One region of the Caballeronia zhejiangensis genome, then DNA from elsewhere that is predicted to be linked to it. Evidence: riboswitches for the same ligand, from Rfam matches in the RefSeq annotation. Region 1 holds a riboswitch; the other holds the start of a gene.
The links. Region 1 has a riboswitch for glycine ahead of gcvT (glycine cleavage system aminomethyltransferase GcvT). Riboswitches for the same ligand answer to the same signal wherever they lie in the genome.
Positions count from the first base shown of each region.

Region 2: it holds a riboswitch for glycine, as region 1 does, so the genes downstream of both, LDZ23_RS32695 (D-amino acid dehydrogenase) here and gcvT (glycine cleavage system aminomethyltransferase GcvT) in region 1, are expected to answer to the same signal.

Region 1 covers NZ_CP084283.1:2,840,295-2,847,479, reverse strand. Annotated here, with positions in the region: partial or broken gene LDZ23_RS13690 (transposase domain-containing protein) at 1-481, opposite strand, end outside; gene LDZ23_RS13685 (UvrD-helicase domain-containing protein) at 615-2,702, opposite strand; gene LDZ23_RS13680 (oxidoreductase) at 2,856-3,899, shown strand; gene LDZ23_RS13675 (hypothetical protein) at 3,903-4,229, opposite strand; glycine riboswitch at 4,427-4,532, shown strand; glycine riboswitch at 4,542-4,673, shown strand; gene gcvT (glycine cleavage system aminomethyltransferase GcvT) at 4,790-5,914, shown strand; gene gcvH (glycine cleavage system protein GcvH) at 5,977-6,357, shown strand; gene gcvP (aminomethyl-transferring glycine dehydrogenase) at 6,419-7,185, shown strand, end outside.
Region 2 covers NZ_CP084287.1:635,754-642,938, reverse strand. Annotated here, with positions in the region: gene LDZ23_RS32700 (gamma-glutamyltransferase family protein) at 1-1,340, shown strand, start outside; gene LDZ23_RS32695 (D-amino acid dehydrogenase) at 1,383-2,666, opposite strand; glycine riboswitch at 2,724-2,821, opposite strand; glycine riboswitch at 2,824-2,913, opposite strand; gene LDZ23_RS32690 (MFS transporter) at 3,586-4,884, opposite strand; gene LDZ23_RS32685 (enoyl-CoA hydratase/isomerase family protein) at 4,956-5,726, opposite strand; gene LDZ23_RS32680 (acyl CoA:acetate/3-ketoacid CoA transferase) at 5,777-7,185, opposite strand, start outside.

The DNA of each region.
Region 1 (7,185 bases):
TCGCCACCTTGCCGCTGGCATAGCCCTGCGCGCCAAAGTGCTCGCGGTTGGCCGCGCTGTCCGGGGTGCGCAGTGTGGTGCCATCCATTGCCCACAGACTTAAGCCCTTGAACGCATGGTGGGCCGCGTCCTGAGTCGTCCACGCTCGCGCGGTCTGTTCAAACAGCCACGCCATCGGCGCTTCGCCAACGCGTTGGCGCGCCTGCGCCGCAGCGCTCTTGCTGACAAACGGGGCGGCCTCGTTGGGCAAGGCCAGATCGAGGCTGTCAAGGACCTCGCTGATCGACCAGTGACGGTACATCGCCAGCGCAATGACCAGCCACACCACCTGCTCGGCCGGAAGGCGACGGCGCCGGATGCTCGCCGTGCCGGTCGCCTGGACTGCGCGTTCGATCCACTCGAAGGGCAGATGCTCGGCCAACCGTCGCAGATCGGCCGGCTCCTGTGCTTCGATCAGGTACGTGAGGTGGTTGGCAAGCATCGCACCGAGAAGTTAACAGCCCGGCGCTCCGTTTACAACCACTTCTCGCTCCACAAACAAAAATGCCGTTCAGCGCTAACTGAACGGCATTACCGCGCGAGCGGGGTTTTTCATCAGCAAGACGGCAAACCGTTCACGTCTTCTGCAACATCGCCTTGAGCATCGCCATGCGATCTTTCGGCGACAAAGGCGCTTCTTCGGCCGTCGGCGGCGGCGCATCGTCGAGCAGCATCTCTGGGATGAACCGCGACGGCTCGCACACCACCGTCTCCCGCGCGCGCTTTCTCTTCTTGCACCAGTTCAGATGCAGACTGCGCTGCGCCCGCGTGATCGCGACATACATCAGCCGGCGCTCTTCCTCGATGCGCGAATCGTCGACGGGCGCGTCGTCGTCCGAACTGCCGCGATGCGGCATGATGCCTTCCTCGACGCCCACCAGAAAGACGTGTGGATACTCCAGCCCCTTCGACGCATGCACCGTCGACAGGCGCACTGCATCCGGGTCTTCTTCCTTGCCTTCGAGCATCGACATCAGCGCGACGGTCTGGATCAGGCCGAGCAGGTTCTTGCCTTCATCGGCGAAACCGTCGGCGGTGTCGAAACCGGTCTGCTCCGCGCCCGGCGCGGCTTCCGGCTTCGTGCCCTTGCGCTTCAGCCATTCGAGAAATTCGAGCACGTTCTGCCATTTCGACTGCGCCTGGCGCTCGTCGTACGCGTCATAGAGATACGACTCGTAGTGGATGGCTTCCATCATGTCGTCGAGAACTTCGGTCGCGGGATCGCGCGCGGCGCGGTCCGACAGACGCCGGATCCATTCGCAGAACGTGCGCAGCGGCTCGACCTGCCGCGCCGACAGACGCGCCTCGATGCCGCCCATGAACACCGCCTCGAACAGCGACACCTTCGCCGCGCCCGCGAATGCGCCGAGCGCTTCGAGCGTCGTGTTGCCGACACCGCGTCGCGGCGTGGTGATCGCGCGGATGAAAGCGGGATCGTCGTCGGGATTGGCGATCAGCCGCAGATACGCGATCAGATCCTTGATCTCGGCCTTGTCGAAGAACGATTGCCCGCCCGAGAGCACATAAGGAATGCGCTCCCGCCGCAACACCTGTTCGAAGATGCGCGCCTGAAAGTTGCCGCGATAGAGAATCGCGTAATCGCGAAATTGCGTGCGCCGCTCGAACTTGTGCGCCGACAAGCGAAACACGACGGATTCCGCCTCGTGCTCTTCGTCGTTGCAGCCGGTGACGGTGATCGTGTCGCCCATGCCGTGCTCGGACCAGAGCTTCTTCTCGAACAGCTTCGGATTGTTGGCGATGACGTTGTTCGCCGCCGTCAGAATCCGCACCGTCGAGCGATAGTTCTGCTCCAGCTTGATGACATGCAGCTTCGGGAAATCCTTGCCGAGCTGCGCGAGATTTTCGATGGTCGCGCCGCGCCAGCCGTAGATCGCCTGGTCATCGTCGCCGACGGCCGTGAACGCGGCGCGCGGACCGGCCAGCAGCTTCACGAGTTCATACTGGCACGCGTTCGTGTCCTGATATTCGTCGATCAGCAGATAGCGCAGGCGGTTCTGCCACTTGTCGCGCACCTGCTCGTTCTCCGCGAAAAGCTGCGCGGGACGCAGGATCAGATCGTCGAAATCGAGCGCCTGATACGCGTGCAGCGTCGCGGCGTAACTCCGATAGACGATCGCCGCCTGATGCTCGTCCTCGTTGCTCGCGAGCACGGACGCCTGATCGGGCGAAACCATCGCGTTCTTCCACAGCGAGATGATCGACTGGATCTTGCGGATCAGGCCTTTGTCCGTCGTGCCGAGCTGTTCCTGAACCATGCCGAAGCAATCGTCGGAATCCATGATCGAGAACTGCGGCTTGAGTCCGACGTGTTCCGCTTCCTGCCGCATGATCTGCACGCCGAGCGAGTGGAACGTGCAAATCGTCAACTGATTGACGGGAATCTTGCGGCCTTCCTTGCCGGGCGTCGTGAGCGTCTTGCCTTCGAGGAGCTTGGCCGTGCGCTCCCGCATTTCGAGCGCGGCCTTGTTCGTGAAGGTGAGCGCGGCGATGTGCTTCGGCTCGAAGCCGCGCCCTTCGATCAGATGCGCGATCTTCTGCGTGATGACGCGCGTCTTGCCGCTGCCCGCGCCGGCGAGCACGAGACAGGGACCATCGAGATAGCGCACGGCTTCGCTTTGCGCGGCGTTCAGACCAGCGGACATCGTTTTGGCTTTGGAGTTTGGGCGCGCCTGGCTGTGACTTGCGCGAAGGAGAGCGCGATGTTAACACGATAGAGGCGACGATAGAGGCGGCGCGGTTCCGGCCCCTGTTCGTGCCACAATATCCGGTCAATTCAACGACAGGACGATGCCCGCATGGACACAGCACTCAAAGTCGGCGTAATGGGCTACGGCCTCGCCGGCGCGACGTTTCACGCGCCCGTCATCGAGCACTGCGGCCGCGCCGAAGTCACGGCCATCGCCACGTCGCAGGCCGAGCGCGCGCAGGCCGATTATCCGAACGCGCGGATCGTCGCGGATTTCGACGCGCTGCTCGCCATCGACGAACTCCAGTGCGTCGTCGTCGCGACGCCGAACGACACGCACTTCGATCTCGCGCATCGGGCGCTGTCGGCGGGCAAACACGTGGTCGTCGACAAACCGGTGACGCTTTCGTCGCGCGACGCCCGCACGCTCGCCGATCTCGCGCAGCAGAAAGGGCTCGTGTTCGCGCCGTTTCACAACCGTCGCTGGGACGGCGATTTCATGACGGTGCGCGCGCTCATCGAAAGCGGACGGCTCGGGCGCATCACGCATTACGAATCGCATTTCGACCGTTTCCGCCCGAAAGTGCCGCAGCGCTGGCGCGAGGAAGCGGAGCGCGGCGGCGGCCTGCTGTTCGATCTGGGGCCGCATCTGATCGATCAGGCGCTGACGCTCTTCGGCGCGCCGCAAACGGTGACGGCGTTCGTGAAGGCGCATCGCGACCACGCGCACGCGCCGGACTACGTGCATCTCGTGCTCGGTTACGCCGACAAGGAAGTAATCCTGCACGCGAGCGCGCTCGCGGCGCTGGAGCCGCCGCGTTTCGCGATCCACGGCACGCGCGGCAGTTATGTGAAGAACGGGCTCGATACGCAGGAAGATCAGTTGCGTTCGGGGATGCGCCCGGGCAATCCGGAGTTCGCGAAGAATCCGCCGGGCACGTTGCGCGAGGTCGATGGCGATCTCGATCTGCGTCACGAATTCGCCACGAGAGATGGCGCGTACGTCGAGTTTTATCGTGCGCTGGCGGCGGCGATTCTGGATGGCAAGCCGTTTCCGGTTTCGCCGCAGGACGCAGTCGACACGATGACGATCATCGAACTCGCGATGCAGAGCGAGCAAGAAGGGCGGCGCGTGCCCTTCGCGCGCGGCTGACGCCTAGCGGCGGCTGACGCTGCCGCACGTCGTCCGCACTTCGCCGGCGATGTCGCCGCAGTTCACGTTGCCCGACACCGTCGACACCGCGCCGCCGACATCGCCGCAAGTCACGTTGCCCGACACGGTCGACACGACGCCGACCGCGCCGTGAACCGCGACCGTATCGCAGTTGTCCGCCTGAAACGCCTGAAGGTCGCCGTGCACTTCGAGCGTGATGCGCGTCGCTTCGCCGGCGCTCACGTTCTTGCCGTCGACGAGCACGCGGCCGCCGCGAACCGACACATGGTTGCCTGTATAAGTAACGCCGTTGATGGTGATCGTGGCCATGATCGTCGAAGAGGAATCAACGCGATCCGAACAGTGTACGCATAATTTCATTGCGAAAAAGCGCTGCTTCTGAAACAAACTACGACGGATTTGTCGATACACGCTCGCGCGTTTGCATCGGTTTCGAATCTGCGGAAAAGCGCAATCGCGCAAGTCCGAATCCGTTTGACAACCCCAATTCGGTCGCGTAAATTCTGCCGCACGCGTCGGGAGAGCGCGTGGCCTTTCATCGCAACGAGAAAGACCGCGCCGCCGAAGGGGCATACCCGCAAACTCTCAGGCAAAAGGACCGACCGCGTCGAGGAACGAGTTTCCTCGCACTCTGGAGAGCGGCAGCGGCTTCGTCATTGAGCCAGTTGCCCACCGAAGGGGCGCGCGATGGACCGCGGCACAGCCGTGCACGGTTCGCGCAATCTCTCAGGTACCGAGGACAGAGGGGTCACGCATCGCAACCGCTCGCGGCATGGGCCTTGCGCGCTGCTTCCCGCAGCACGAAAGGCGCATCCGGCAGGCGAATAGTGCGCTGCGTGGCCTTTTTTGTTTCGCGAACCGAGGCCCCGATGACTTCTCTTCAACACACGCCGCTGCACGCCGCTCACCTCGCGCTCAACGCGCGCATGGTCGATTTCGGCGGCTGGGACATGCCCGTCAACTACGGTTCGCAGATCGACGAGCACCGCGCGGTGCGTACCGACGCCGGCATGTTCGACGTCTCGCACATGCGCGTCGTCGATTTCGAAGGCGAGGCCGTCCGCGAATTCTTCAAGTACGCGATCGCCAATAACGTCGACAAGCTGACGACGCCCGGAAAAGCGCTCTATTCCTGCCTGCTCGACGGCGACGGCGGCGTCATCGACGATCTGATCGTCTACTACTTCTCCGAAACGAGTTTTCGCGTCGTCGTGAATGCGGGCACGGCGGAGAAGGACATCGCCTGGTTCGGTCAATTGAATGCCGAAGGCGAATTCAACCTTTCCATCACGCCGCGTCGCGACCTCGCGATCATCGCCGTGCAAGGTCCGAACGCGCGCGAAAAAGCCTGGCAAGTGCTGCCGGACACGCGCGCGCAGACGCAGGACATCAAGCCGTTCAACGCGGTCGTTTTCCCGTCGACGCAATTCGGCGAACTGATGCTCGCGCGCACCGGCTACACCGGCGAGGACGGTTTCGAGATCGTCGTGCCAGCGACGCATGTGGAAGCGCTCTGGAACGCTTTGCGCGACGCAGGCGTGAAGCCCGCCGGCCTCGGCGCGCGCGACACGCTGCGCCTCGAAGCCGGCATGAACCTCTACGGCCAGGACATGGACGAGAACGTCTCGCCCCTCGACGCCGGCCTCGCGTGGACCGTCGATCTGAAGACGCCGCGCGATTTCGTCGGCCGCAGCGCGCTCGAAGCGCACGGCTCGAAGGCGAACTTCGTCGGGCTCGTGCTCATCAAGGAAAACGGCAAGGCGGGCGGCGTGCTGCGCGCGCATCAGAAAGTCGTCACGGAACGCGGCGACGGCGAAATCACGAGCGGCACGTTTTCGCCGTCGATGCAGGAGTCGATCGCGTTCGCGCGCGTGCCCACGGGTGTTGCCGTCGGCGACACGGTGCAGGTCGTCATCCGCGACAAGCAACTGCCGGCGCGCGTGGTAAAACTTCCGTTCGTGCGCAACGGCAAGGTTCTGGTTGAGCTTTCCTGAAGCCGTCGCGCCCGTTTCCTCCGATCAAGAACCTCACGAAAGAACCACGCAAGGAGCATCCAATGAGCATCCCGGCCGATCTGAAATACACCGAATCGCACGAATGGGTCCGCACCGAATCCGATGGCACGCTGACCGTCGGCATCACCGATCACGCGCAGGAAGCGCTCGGTGACATCGTGTTCGTCGAACTGCCCGCGGCGGGCAAGACCGTTGCGGCGGGCGACGCGATCGCGGTGATCGAATCGGTGAAGGCCGCTTCCGATATTTACGCGCCGGTGTCGGGCGAGATCGTCGCATCGAACGACGCGCTGACTTCGGCGCCCGATCAGGTCAACGGCGCGCCGTACGAAAGCTGGCTCTTCAAGATCAAGCCGGCCGGCGACGCCACGCTCGACAAGCTGCTCGACGCCGAAGGCTACGGCAAGTCGATCGGCGAATAACCCATCTCAATGACGATGGCGGCTCGCGCAGACAAGAGCGAGCCGCGTCGCAGGAATTCACATGAAGCTCGAACACCCGGATCGCCTGATGAACCGCACATCCCTGTCACTCGCCGCGCTCGAATGCCACGACGCATTCGCCGAGCGGCACATCGGCCCCGATGATGCCGACCAGCGCGCGATGCTCGACGCGCTCGGTTTCGCGTCGCGCGCGGCGTTCATCGACGCGGTGATTCCTGAATCGATCCGCCGCAAGGACACGCTGCCGCTCGGCGCGTTCACGCAGCCGAAAAGCGAGGCGGAAGCGCTCGCGTATCTGCGCAAGCTGGCGGACGAGAATCTGGTGTTCCGGACTTACATCGGCCAGGGTTACTACGGCACGCACACGCCGGCGGTGATCCTGCGCAACGTGCTCGAAAATCCGGCGTGGTACACGGCATACACGCCCTATCAGCCGGAAATTTCGCAAGGGCGCCTCGAAGCGCTGCTCAATTTCCAGCAGATGGTCATGGACCTGACTGGCCTCGCGATGGCCAACGCCTCGCTGCTCGACGAATCCACCGCCGCCGCCGAAGCGATGACGCTGCTGCAACGCATCGGCAAGCCGAAGTCGAACGTGTTCTACGTTGCCGACGACGTGCTGCCGCAGACGATCGAAGTCGTGAAGACGCGCGCGAAGCCGGCGGGCATCGACGTGAAGGTCGGTCCCGCCGCCGATGCCGCCAGCGCGAATGCATTCGGCGTGCTGCTGCAATATCCGGGCGCGAACGGCGATGTGCGCGACTATCGCGCGCTCGCCGAAGCGATCCACGCGGCGGGCGGCCATGT
Region 2 (7,185 bases), on a different replicon from region 1:
AGCGGTATCGCGGGCTCGGGCTGGAGCGCATTCCGCATCGCGGGCCGCTTGCCGCGAATACGGTTGCGGGTACGGTATCGGGCTGGCATGCGGCGTTCGAGTGGTCGCGCACGACGCTGGGCGGACGGCTGCCGTTGTCGCGGCTGCTGGACGATGCAATCGACTATGCGACGCACGGCGTGCCCGTCACGGAAAGTCAGGCGCGCTGCATCGCCGCCAAGCGCGATGAACTCGAAAGCTTGCCCAGCTTCGCGGACACCTTCATGCCCGCGCCCTTGCAGGCTGGCGATCGCTTCACGCAGCCGCGCATGGCCGCGACGCTTACGCAACTCGTGCGCAACGGGCTCGACGATTTCTATCGCGGCGATCTCGCGCGCAGCATGGTGGCGGAATTGAGCGCGCTGGGAAGCCCGCTCGCGGCCGGCGATCTCGAACGTCACCACGCGCGGATCGTGACGCCGCTCGCCCTCGCCCATTCGCTCGGCACCGTCTACAACATGCCGCCGCCGACGCAAGGCATTGTGTCGCTCATCATCGTCGGATTGCTGGACCGTGTGCTGCGCGACGACATGGACCCGCTTGGCCCGGCGTATGTTCACGCGTGCGTCGAGGCGACGAAGCTCGCGTTCGCGATCCGCGATGCGCACGTCACCGATCCCGATCACATGGACGTCGATCCGCAGGCGCTGCTTGCGCCCGAACGTCTCGACGAGCTCGCCGCGCAAATCTCGATGGATCGCGCCGCGCCGTGGGGCAACGGCCTCGGCCCCGCCGACACGGTATGGCTCGGCGTCATCGACGGCGATGGCGTTGCCGTGAGCTTCATCCAGAGCATCTATCACGAGTTCGGCAGCGGGATCGTGCTGCCTTCGTCGGGCGTGAACTGGCAGAACCGCGGCTGCAGCTTTTCGCTCGACGCAGCCTCGCGCAATCCGCTGATGCCGGGACGCCGGCCGTTCCACACGCTGAATCCCGCGCTCGCGCGTTTCGCCGACGGTCGCGTGATGGTCTACGGCAACATGGGCGGCGACGGTCAGCCGCAATCGCAGAGCGCGGTGTTCACCCGAATCGCGCGGTACGGATGGAATCCGCAGACGGCCATCGATGCGCCGCGCTGGCTGCTCGGCCGGACATGGGGACAGGCGAGCGACTCGCTCAAGCTCGAAGCGCGCTTCGGCGAAGAGACCGCCGCTGCGCTCCGAAGCCTCGGCCACGAAGTCGATGTGCTGCTGCCCTACGACGAAACGATGGGCCATGCGGGCGCGATCATCCGTTATCCGAACGGATGTTTCGAAGGCGGACACGATCCGCGCAGCGACGGTGCGGCGATCGGCTGGTAACGCGCGTTCCCCGCTTGATGTTTCAAGCGGGGAACGCGCCGCTCAGAGCAGCGCTTCGCTGCGCGCCATGCTTGCCGACGGCGCAGCAGCGACCTGAACCGGTTTTCCCGGCCACTTCCGCAGCACGGCTTCCGCGACGAGTTCCGCCGTCGCCGCCGAAAGCGTCCATCCGAGATGCCCGTGCCCGGTGTTGTAGAACACGCCGGGACGCCTGCCCTGCCCGACCTTCGGCAGCATGCTCGGCAACATCGGGCGCAGGCCACTCCACGGAATCACGCGCGCGGTCGACACTTCAGGAAAGTAACGCCGCGTCCATTCGACCAACGGCGCGATGCGGTCCGCGCGGATGTCGCGGTTGAAGCCGTTCAGCTCCGCCGTGCCCGCCACGCGGAATCGATCCGCGCCGAGACGGCTCGTGACGATCTTCGCGCGGTCGTCGAGCAGGCTGACCCACGGCGCGTTCTCGCGGCTGCGCGCATCGTCGAGACAGACGGTGATCGAATAGCCTTTGACTGGATAAACGTTGACGTGATCGCCGGCCATCGAGGCGAACGCCCGGCTGCCCACGCCCGCGCAGATCACGATGCCGTCGAACTGAAGCACGCTTTCTTCGCCCGCCTGCTCGACCCTCAGCGCAATGCGGCCCGCCTCATCATCGAACGATTTCACCGACGTCTCATAGCGGAACTCGACGCCGTAACGCACGCATGCATCGGCGAGACCGCGCGTGAACTTGTGGATGTCGCCGGTCGAATCGGAGGGCGTGAAGAAGCCCGCATGAAAATTGCCCTTCAGCGTCGGCTCGATCGACGCGATTTCCTTAGCTGTTACCGCATGGCGCGCAAGGCCCGCGCCGTTGAGAATCTCGTTCACCTTCGACGCGGCCTCGAACTCCGTGCGGGTAGCGTAGAAATGCAGGATGCCGCGCCGCTCCAGATCGAAGTCGATGCGCTCCGTCTCCGCGATGCGGAACAGATGCTCGCGCGCCGCGAGCGCGAGGCGCACGGTCTCGGCCGTGTTGGCCCGATAGTTCGGAATCTGCCGCAGGAATTCGCCCATCCAGCTGTACTTGTGCCAGCCGGGGCGCGGATTCATCAGCAAGGGCGCGTCGCGCGTGAACATCCACTTGAGACCTTTCAGCACGGTCGCGCGGCTGTTCCAGACTTCCGCGTTGCTGGCGGAGAGTTGCCCGCCGTTGGCGAAGGAGGTTTCCATCGCGGCATAGCGATGACGTTCGAGCACGGTGACGCGAAGGCCGCGCTGCGCGAGGGCGTACGCGCTCGTGACGCCGGTGATCCCGGCGCCGATGATGGCGATTCGTGACATGACATGGTCCAGTTTTCGTTGAGCATCGCCGGCCGTCCATAGCCGGCACCGATGCCCCATCTGTCCATGTACCTGAGAGTTTCGCCCGCGCGCCGTGCATTGCTGCCGGCCGGGGCTCCCCTTCGGTGGGCGCGCATGGCGCCGCTCTCCAGATGTTCCGGCGCACACGGTCCTTTTTGCCTGAGAGTTTCCGGGGCGGTTGCTCCGTCGGCGTCGTCGCGGGGACGAGCTCTTCCGTGGCGCGTTGTCGAACACCTCGACGATACCCATCCGAAATGCGCGTGGCAAGCCTTTCTTTCCTTGGTCCTTCCCCCGGAATTTACTCTCGGAAAGACACGACTCGCCCGAATTTGAGAGGTTGGTCGGGGCTTCAGTGCCTGCATGACGCGCAGCCACTGTTTATATCTCTGTGGACGGCGCGTGTGGCGGGCTGTGGTTGCCGGAGTTTTTCACAATCGCACCTGCGCCCGTCATCGCGGCCCGGCGCCATGAGCAACCAATGAACGGCACGGTGATCGTTGACCTGCGCCCCTCCTCTGCCGCTCCACCGTTGCGATTTCGATGGCTGCTTCCAACGCTCGAGCTATCGCTGGCGACAATGCCGTTGCCAACCATCCAGGGAGCCGTCGCGCGACGGATCGCTACGGTTTTCCCAAAGGCGAAAAGCCAAGCGGCCTCACATCTTGCCGCGTCAGCGGTGAGGATCGACAAAGGTAGCCAGGCAGCCTCATCGGAACGCCGGCGCGCATGGCCGCTGCATTGCGTGCCATGGCTGCATGAAACATGTCCCGTGCAGCCTTTCGTCGTTTAACCTAAGTGGGAGCCGGCCGGATCTTCCTCCCGCTACGAATGAGAGACTTGCCATCGCCGCCTCCCGAAGCTCGGCGAGCAACTGAAAGGCGCGTCAAAGCGGCTGACTTCAACTATGGGCGGTCGGCGTGAGTTGCGCAATGTCGACGGGCTTGCCCGACGAGCGGATGACACGCATTACGATCCACGCCAAAAGATAGGCCGAACCACAGACGACGAACAGCACGTTGTAGCCTGCATTGATGTGGCCGAGCATCTTGAAATGGTCCAGCACTGCGCCAACAAGCAGCGGGAAAAGCGTCGCGCCCAACGCACCGGCCAAGCCACCAATCCCAACAACGGAACCGACTGCTGCCTTCGGGAACATGTCAGATGCGGTGGTGAAAAGGTTTGCCGACCATGCCTGGTGCGAGGCTGCCGCCAAACTCAACAGGCCAACCATCGCCCACATGTTGTCGATGAACGGCGAGAATGCGATCGGCATAACAAGGAACGCAAAGACAAGCATGGTAGTTTGTCGCGCCTTCGTCACAGACCAGCCGCGCTGAATCAGCTTGGACGAGATGAAACCACCGCCAATGCTACCTATTGAAGTTGCGACATATACCATCACCAGCGGAAGGCCGAGGTTCTTCAGATCGAGGTGAAAGCGCGAGTTGAAATACGACGGCAGCCAGAAGAGCATGAACCACCAAATCGGGTCGGTCAGCAGCTTACCGGCGAAGAAGGCCCATGTCGGACGCAGCTTGAGCAACGTGAACCAGCTTACCTTTTGGGTCGCGGGAGCAGAAGCCGAATCCTCGCTGATGTAGGTTAGTTCGGCTTCATTGATCTTGGCGTGCTTTGCCGGCACCTGATACATGAAGTACCAGAAGGCCAGCCAGATGAATCCCGTCATGCCGGTGATGAAGAACGCGGCCTCCCAGCCGTACGTTGCAGCCAGCCACGGCACGGTGGCCGGTGCCGCCACCGCTCCGATACTAGTGCCGGAAGTCAGGATTCCCACCGCAAGTGCCTGCTCTTTGCGCGGGAACCACTCCGACACGCTCTTCACTGCGCAGGGGAAGCTGCCAGATTCCGAGATGCCAAGCAGGGCGCGCATGACGCCAAAGCCCAGCGTGCTGCGCACGAGCGCATGCCCGCAGGCAGCGATACTCCAAACCAATACGCACACGCCGTAACCGATCTTGACGCCGAACTTATCGACCATCTTGCCAGAAAGCACCATGCCGATTGCATAGCAAGCCGTGAACACCATGACGATGTAGCTGTATTGCGTTTCGGTCCAGTTGAACGTGACGGCAAGCTCGGGCTTGAGCAGGCCCAGCACCTGACGGTCCAGGTAATTAATCGTGGTTGCGAAGAAAAGCAGCGCGCAGATGCGCCACCGAATAGATGTACGGTCCATGAGCGACTCCTGTCTCCTGAGGTGCTTGATCCGCTGATGCGGCTTACATCACTGCGTGATGGATTTGAGATTTAACGGAAAGATGCATGGCGCTTTTCGCGGAATGCCGCGACGCCTTCAATTGCATCGGGCGACGCCTTGCATACCGATGCGGCGAGTTCGTGAGCGTAATCGTGCTGGCCCGTCTCCATCATGCGGATAAGCCGTTTGCCCACGGACAGAGACGTCCTTGATCGTTTGATGAGCGTCTCGCAGACGACATTGACGCGGCTGCGTAGCTGATCCGCTTCGACAGCTTCGTTGACCACGCCCCACGCGACAGCGGTTTCGGCGGAGATCGGTTCACCGAGCAGGATCAACTCGCGCGTGCGGGTTGCGCCGACGAGTTCGGAAAGCCGCGAGCAGCCCATCCATCCGGGGATGGCGCCCACCGACGCTTCGGGAAAGCCAACCTTGGCCTGGGTGCTTGCGTAGCGCAGGTCGCACGTCAGCGCGAGTTCGAATCCGCCACCGAGCGCGCTGGCAGAAAGGACAGCGATCGTCGGTTTGTCGAGTTCCGCGATTCGACGGAACACACGGTTGCCTTCCCGAATGAAACGGGTGCCCATCTTTTGCGAATCGATGTCGCCCCACTCGTTGATATCTGCGCCGCTGCAGAAGAAGCGCGGACTGGTGGTTTCGATCTTCAGCACGCGGATTTCATCGTTGCGCTCGACGTCCGCCACGGCACGGTCGATGTCATCCAGCATTTGTAACGTCAGCGCGTTATGTCGCGAAGCGCGGTTCAGCGTGATGGTGGCGATGCTACCTTTGGCTTCGTAGAGAATGTCAGTGTCAGACATGAAGAACCTCTTCTTCCCGAGAATCGAATGTGAGCGGTAGTTGAGCGGCGTTAGTGAGCCGGAGCGTTTTCGAGCAGACGCTCATCGATAAGCGGCGTGAACTCCATGCGCGAGAGCACGTCGCGGTGCATGTCGAGGCCCTTGGCGACTTCGACGAGGCACACGCCGAGCGCATCAAGCCGGAACACCGCTCGCTCCGTGATGTAGAAGACTTCCTTGCCGTCCAGACGCGCCTGCACGCCACTGAACGTCACGTGTCGCACCTTCCTTACGGCCTTCGGCACCGATCCCGGCGAGAGGATTTCGAGCGCGTCGCCTTTGCGCTCCACGCGCAGCCCCTTGGCCTCGAACGCGCCACAGAAAACAAGCTTTTTCGCGCCCTGTGCGATGTCCATGAATCCGCCTGGGCCGACGACCGTGGAACCGAGCTTCGAAACGTTCACATTGCCTTCTTCGTCAAATTCGCCCATGCCGAGGAAGGTCACGTCGATACCGCCGCCGCTGTACCAGTCGAATTGATCGACGCTCGGCATGATGGCGTCGGCGTTACGCGCCGTACCGAACATCGAGCCATCAAGCATCGCGCCACGGTGGATACCCTGTTCAACGGAACCCCAGTACTCGTCGCCGCGACCTTGGGACGCCAGAACTGCCGGGATGGCGCCCGGGAAGCCAAAACCGAAATTCACGGATTGATTGGAGCCAAGTTCCTGCGCAGCGCGCTCGGCCACGATAAGGCGCATGCCATCGGGCATCTCAATCTCAGGCGTCTCGCCGAGCTTTTCGCCGCTCAACGTTGCGTCGTATTCGCTGACTTGGCACTGACGTTGCGTCGGCATCTCGACGGTGAAATCGACCATGACGCCGGGCACACGGACGAGACGCGCGGGCACATGGGAGCGCGGCCGCGATTTGACCTGAGCGATGACTTTGCCGCCGCTGTTGTGGGCGGCCAGCGCGACGGCGTAAATATCGAGGTCTGCCGGTTCGTGGCGGGTCGAAAGATTGCCTCTGTCGTCAGCGCTCGACGCCATGACGATCGAGAAGTCGATCTTGAGGGGCTTGTAGCGGAGATACTCCTTACCGTCGATTTCGATCAGTTCCACCAGGTTTTCGGTGGTCGCTGCATTCAGTTTGCCGCCATCCAGACGCGGATCGACGAAGGTTCTGAGACCAACACGCGTGATCACGCCCGGCCGACCCGCGCCAATCTCCCGAAACAGGGTCGCAATCACGCCACCGGGAAAACTGTAGCCTTCGATCTCGCCGTTGTGAGCCAGCTTCTGCATCGCAGAGGACCACACCCAGTGCCCGCCGATCACGCGCTTAACTAAGCCAGCGTGGGCCAGCCGTCCGAGGCCACTGCCTTGGCCGTCACCGACGCCGAGCGCGTGAACGACCGTCAGGTTACGCGGATGACCCGTTTTAAGAAAGCGCGCTTCAATCGCCGCGAGGATGG